One region of the Dellaglioa sp. BT-FLS60 genome, then DNA from elsewhere that is predicted to be linked to it. Evidence: predicted binding sites of a transcription regulator. Region 1 holds the regulator's gene; the other holds the start of a gene.
What was found. The regulator LexA, encoded in region 1, represses DNA repair genes until DNA is damaged. The targets are predictions, from matches to a motif close to CNAACANNTGTTNG.

Region 1 (3,433 bases):
AGAGCATGATAGGCCAAGAACTTGCCATTAAAATAGCACCGAAAATATTAGAAATACCTGCAATTGTATTAATTTTTAATTTCATTATATTATTCTCTTTAGTCAGCTTTTAATGTGAATCAGTCTATTGCACGTTAATTGAATGCAAGCAGCCGAAATTACACCTGTTTGAAGTATTTATACGCTCTTTTGTATATTATTAATAATAGGTAATGCATAGCGTGATTGCAATTACTTTTTGTATTTAGGACTAAAAGTATTGTGTATTACATATCGTCTTAGAAGTATTAGCACATTAAAATACAACACATTCTGTTTAGGACATAGAAAAATTAACATATCAATTAAGATGTTAATAATGAAATGATGTTATTTTTTTCTTATGAAAAATTGTCAAATCTTGCCATTAAATAGGACATCAAGTACAATAATGGCAAGATTATAAATGGAAGTTGGCTGAGTAATGAAAATTGGAATTGATCGCATTAATTTTTTTACATCGGATAAGTATGTTGACATGGCTGAATTGGCTGAGGCTAGGGATGTGGATCCTAATAAGTATTTAATTGGGATTGGTCAGTCGAAAATGGCGGTTATTCCACCAACTCAAGATGTTGTAACGATGGGTGCGAATGCTGCAGATTTATTGATAGATGATGAAAACAGAGAGAAAATTGATTTTGTTATTTTTGCAACAGAATCTGGTGTTGATAATTCTAAATCGACAGCAGCCTATGTTTCTGGTTTATTAGGATTAAATCATGTAAGGGCAGTTGAAATTAAACAAGCTTGTTATGGTGCAACGGCTGCGATTCAATTGGCAAAAGGACATGTGGCTCTTCATCCAGATAGTCAAGTACTAGTTATTGGTGCGGATATTGCAAGATATGGGTTAAAGACTTCTGGAGAGCCTACACAAGGTGGCGGTGCCGTTGCAATGATGATTACGGCGGATCCAGCGCTATTAACATTAGATGCAGACAGTGGGTTCGTAACGGAAAATGTTATGGATTTTTGGCGTCCTTTAAATCATAGTGAAGCACTTGTAGATGGCAAAGCGTCACAGAATGTTTATTTGGATTTTTTTAATCAAACATGGAATGAATATAAAAATAAAACTGGATTAACAGTAAATGATTTTAAAGCAATACTTTATCACTTGCCATATACAAAACTTGGCATTAAAGGATTAAGAGAGGTGCTTCCAGAAGCAAGTGAAATTAAAAAAACTGAATTAACACATGAATTTGAAGCGGCTAAAAAATATAACAATCAGGTTGGAAATTTATATACTGGATCATTATATTTAAGCTTTATTTCTTTACTTGAAAATAGTGATGATTTAGAAATCGGTGATAGAATTGGATTTTATAGTTATGGTTCTGGCGCGGTTGGTGAATTTTTTTCTGGTAAATTGGCTGCTAATTTTAAAAGTCACTTGCCTCAAACAAATTTGGAATCACGAGTTAAAGTATCTGTTGCGTTGTACGAAAAGACCTATCAAAGTCAATTAAAAAATGATGGTGCGGATATTGATTTAGATTATGCTAATGATCCAGCTAAATTTATTTTAATTGGTAGTAGCAATATGCAGAGACAATACCGAATACAATAAAAATATTAACCGATTTAACCCCTAAGTTGAGACTAACTTGGGGGTGCTTTTTATGGCTGATGAATTGAATACAAAATAAATAAGGCAATCAATTACCACTCAAAGTTGAGTAGCAGTTGATTGCCTTGTAAGCCATTATTAAAAATGACGATAGAGTCCAATTACTTTACCTAAAATAGAGACCTTATCTAAGATAATAGGTGCCATCGTATCATTTTCAGGTTGGAGTCGGAAATAATTGTCTTCTTTGAAGAATCTTTTACAGGTCGCTTCATCGAATTCATTCATAGCGATAACAATTTCGCCATTTTCAGCATTTGACTGTTTTCTGACGATGACCTGATCGCCGTTTAGAATACCAATATTAATCATACTTTCTCCACGAATTGTTAGCATGAATAGGTCATCTGAAGAATTAAAGTCAGGTGGTAAGGGGAAATAATCAGTCACTTGTTCAACTGCTAAGATAGGAACACCAGCGGTAACAGTACCTACCATTGGAATTAAATTTTCATGACTATTAACACCAATTGCATCTAAACCAAGTGGTGTAAGTTCGATGGCTCTAGGTTTAGTAGGGTCTTTAGTTAGTAATCCTTTTTTTTCAAGTCGAGCAATGTGTCCATGAACCGTGGAAGTTGAAGATAAAGAAACAGCTTCACCAATTTCTCTAACAGTTGGCGGATAGCCTTTTGTATCCACTCGTTCATGAATAAAGCGCAAGACCGCAAGTTGCTTGCTGTCAGATGCTTTTGTCATTTCGTACACCTCATCATCATTATTTATTACTTTAATAGTAGCATATGAAAGTATCTGTTGCAAACAAACGTTCGGTTAATTCAAATGATTGTTTTTTATGATATTATCGGGTATGCTTATGAGTGAAATTTTAAGGAGTGATAGTAAATGAGTCCAGAAGATTTAACACCAAGAATAAATGAATTAGCTGCAAAAAGTAAAACTGCTGAAGGATTAACAAAATCTGAAGAAGTTGAAAGAAAAGAATTACGTGAAACCTATCTGGCATTATTTAGAGAGGGTTTTAGAAGCCGGGTTGAAATGATGCAGGTTTATGATAAATCAGGTAAAGAAGTAACCCCAGATAAAGTAAAAAAAGTGCAACGTGACAAAGGCTTACGAGACGATTAGTAAAATAGTTCACACTTTAGGTAGAATTACCTTTTCTTTTATGTCAAGATTGTGTAGAATTAATGATTGAAGTGAATTGAAAGGGGTCTTGAATTATGTCAATAGGAATGACGATTTTAATCGCCGTTATTGCGTTAGCAGTTGGACTTGTCGGAGGATTTTTCGGTGCTCGTAAGTATATGGAAACATATTTACAAAAGAACCCACCAATCAATGAAGATATGTTAAGAATGATGATGGTCCAAATGGGCCAAAAGCCTTCTGAAAAGAAATTACATCAAATGATGTCATCAATGAACGCACAAGCAAAAAATAGCTCACAAAAAAAATAAGTTAATATTTTATGAACAGGCAAGGGTTTTCTTTGCTTGTTTTTTTTTCACAAAAAGGGGGCACCAGAATGAATATTTTTAGAAAACTTGGATGGTTTTTTAAACAAGAAAAAAAATCATATAGTATTGCAGTATTTTTCTTGATTTTAGTGGCAATTTTCCAAATTGTGCCACCTAAGATTATTGGAAATATTGTTGATAGCATGAGCGAAAAAGAATTAACAGTAAGCAAACTTGCTATTTGGATTGGCATTCTAATTTTTGTTGCAGTGGGTCAATACTTGTTTAGGTTTGTTTGGCGAAGAAATATTTGGGGGAGTGCTGCTCGCCTTGAAAA
Region 2 (3,433 bases), on a different contig from region 1:
GCATTCATTCAAAGTAACAGAGGCTGCTCAATTTTTAGGGGACGTTGAAGAAAACGCTGGTAATAAGATTAATTGGCGCATGTTATATGAAAAAGCATTGAATCATGATTATACAGAACGGTTTATTGGTGATATTAAAACGCCAGTGAAGTATGCAACGCCGACGTTAAGAGAAATGTTAGCAAACGTTGAAGAATCATTATCTGAAAACTTTATTAAAAATGAAATTCCAGAAGAATTTCAAGATGCTTATCGTCGTCGATTATCAGAAGGTAAGGATGATACTTTAGAAGGTAAAATTTTATCCGTAGCTGATAAGCTAGATTTGTTATATGAATCATTTGGCGAAATTCAAAAAGGTAATCCTGAAGCGGTTTATACTGAAATTTATCAAGAAAGTTTGAAAACAATTTTGGGATTTTCTGATTTGGCTAGTGTTCAATATATTTTGAAAGAAATTTTACCCGAATTGTTAACTGAAGATTTTACGGATAAAGATAAAATCAAAAAAATAACGTTGGATATTATTAAAAAATAGATCACGCATGTGTGAAAGATTGGGTTGTATGCTAAAATAATGCATACAGAACAATCTTTTTTTATAGAAAAATTTTTAGATGTTTCAAAGCCATCTACTAAGGTGATAATGTTCAAAAAAGGATCATAGGGAGAATTTAATGAAAACCGCGATTGTAACTGATAGTGCTTCGTATATTGATCCAAAAGTAGCCGAAGCTCAAAAGATTATTGTTGTACCAATTACTGTTATTTTTGGACAACAAACTTATTTAGAAGATGTGGAAATTTCTTCTTCTGAATTTTATGAAAGAATGCAAAATACTGATAAATTACCAACAACGTCACAAGTCACAATGGGACAAATGCAAGTTGTCTTTGATAAATTAATTGCCGAAGGCTTTGATGAAGTGATTTCAATTCATCTTTCAACAGGAATTACAAGTTTTGTGGATAATTTGCGTGCTTATTCGAAAAATGTTGAAGGGATTACCGTTTATCCTATTGACTCTAAAGCAGCCAGTTCCGCAGAAGCTTTTCTTGTATTGAAAGCGGCTCAGTTAGTGGCTCAAGGTGAGCATGCTGAGACAATTGTGCCTAAGTTAGAAGCCATGCGTGAGACAGTTGGTATTTTCTTTGTTGTGGACAACTTGAGCCATTTGCTTAGAACGGGACGCATGACAAATAGTGCCGCATTTGTCGGTAATTTATTGCAAATTAAACCTATTTTGACTTTTAATCATGAAGGTAAAATTATTCCTTTAACCAAAGAACGTACTAAAAAACGGGCTTTTCAACGTGTGATGGCAGATTTTGCAGATGCGATTAAAGAAGTCAGCTATCCGATTCGTGTTAGTATTGTTGATGCAAATAATCCCGAAGATAGTGCGAAGTGGGTTGCCTTTATTAAAGCTAACTATCCTGAAATACCAGTTGAAGTTAGTCATATTGGACCTGTTATTGGTGTTCACACTGGCGAAAAAACGATGGGCCTTATTTGGGGCCGTGATTATTTAGTTGATTAAGTTATCTTGAAAAAATAAGTGAGATGTCGTGCGAAAGTATGTTCGGTATGCTAATATAATTGATAGAGAATAATCATTTTTAAATGAGCCTGGTAGGTTATTCCGGGCTTTTTTTATTTAAAAAAAGAATTGCATTGGAGGGATTAACTTGATTGATAGACATGATGATGGTGTTTTTGATTTAGTATCAAAGTACGAACCAACTGGTGATCAACCCAACGCTATTGCAACTTTAGTAAATGGGTTGAATGATGGGGAAAAAGAACAAATTTTAATGGGTGCAACAGGAACAGGTAAGACATTTACGATTGCGAATGTGATTAAGGATGTTAATCGTCCGACGTTAGTGCTTGCACATAATAAAACATTAGCTGGTCAATTATATGGCGAATTAAAAGAATTCTTTCCGAATAACGCGGTAGAATATTTTGTGAGTTATTATGATTATTATCAACCAGAAGCGTACGTCCCTTCAAGTGATACGTACATTGAAAAGGATTCAAGCATTAATGATGAAATTGATAAATTACGACATTCAGCAACCAGTTCATTATTAGAACGTAATGATGTCATTGTGGTTGCCTCTGTTTCAAGTATCTTTGGATTGGGTGATCCAACAGAGTATCGAGATCATGTTATTTCTCTACGGACTGGAATGACAATGGAACGTGACGATTTACTTAGAAAATTAGTGGATATTCAATTTGAACGAAATGATATTGATTTTCAACGTGGCCGTTTTAGAGTCCATGGAGATATTGTGGAAATATTCCCTGCATCTCGTGACCAAAAGGCTGTCCGTGTTGAATTTTTCGGCGATGAAATTGATCGTATCCGTGAAGTTGATTCATTAACGGGTGAAGTGATGGGTGAATTAGAACATATGGCTATTTTCCCCGCAACTCATTTTATGACAAATGACAATGTGATGGACCATGCAATTGAAGGCATCGAAATGGAACTTGCTGATCGATTAAAAGAATTAAAAGGCGAAGAAAAATTACTAGAAGCTCAAAGGCTAGAGCAACGGACAACTTATGATTTGGAAATGTTACGTGAAATGGGCTACACATCCGGTATTGAGAATTACTCACGACATATGGATGGTCGTAAACCTGGCGAACCGCCTTATACATTAATCGATTTCTTTCCAAAAGATTTTTTAATTGTAGTGGATGAATCACATGTTACGATGCCCCAAATCCGAGGCATGTACAATGGTGATCGTGCTCGTAAACAAATGTTGGTAGATTATGGATTTCGCTTACCCAGTGCGCTAGATAATCGGCCATTAACGATTGCTGAGTTTGAAGGGCATGTTAACCAAGTTATTTATATGTCTGCGACGCCAGGACCTTATGAAATGGAACGGACAACAAATGTTGTTCAACAAATCATTCGACCAACGGGACTACTTGATCCAATTATTGAAGTGCGTCCAATTATGGGGCAAATAGATGATTTAGTCGGCGAAATAAATTTGCGTGTTGAACGAAATGAACGTGTTTTTGTCACAACTTTGACCAAGAAAATGTCGGAAGATTTAACTGATTATTTGAAAGAATTAGGGATGAAGGTTGCGTACTTGCATAGTGATATTAAGACAATGGAACGAACGAAAATTATTCGTGATTTACGTTTGGGGACATTTGATGTTTTAATTGGGATTAATTTGTTGCGTGAAGGAATTGATGTCCCTGAAGTATCATTGGTGACTATTTTAGATGCTGATAAAGAAGGCTTTTTACGTAGTGAACGGTCATTAGTTCAAACAATTGGACGTGCTGCTCGTAATGAGAATGGGCGTGTCATTATGTATGCTGACAAAGAAACGGATTCCATGAAGGCTGCGATTGAAGAAACACAACGTCGCCGTGATATCCAAATGGCTT

Region 2: uvrB (excinuclease ABC subunit UvrB) is a predicted target of LexA. The motif match lies at 1,573-1,586, and genes of this name have one in related genera.

The regions. Positions count from the first base shown of each region.
Region 1 covers NZ_JBSOLI010000022.1:25,213-28,645, forward strand. Annotated here, with positions in the region: gene ACVQ8P_RS00530 (transporter) at 1-85, opposite strand, end outside; gene ACVQ8P_RS00535 (hydroxymethylglutaryl-CoA synthase) at 464-1,615, shown strand; gene lexA (transcriptional repressor LexA) at 1,754-2,374, opposite strand; gene ACVQ8P_RS00545 (DUF896 domain-containing protein) at 2,522-2,764, shown strand; gene ACVQ8P_RS00550 (YneF family protein) at 2,860-3,096, shown strand; gene ACVQ8P_RS00555 (ABC transporter ATP-binding protein) at 3,165-3,433, shown strand, end outside.
Region 2 covers NZ_JBSOLI010000036.1:42,740-46,172, reverse strand. Annotated here, with positions in the region: gene ACVQ8P_RS07475 (YfbR-like 5'-deoxynucleotidase) at 1-538, shown strand, start outside; gene ACVQ8P_RS07470 (DegV family protein) at 678-1,541, shown strand; gene uvrB (excinuclease ABC subunit UvrB) at 1,690-3,433, shown strand, end outside.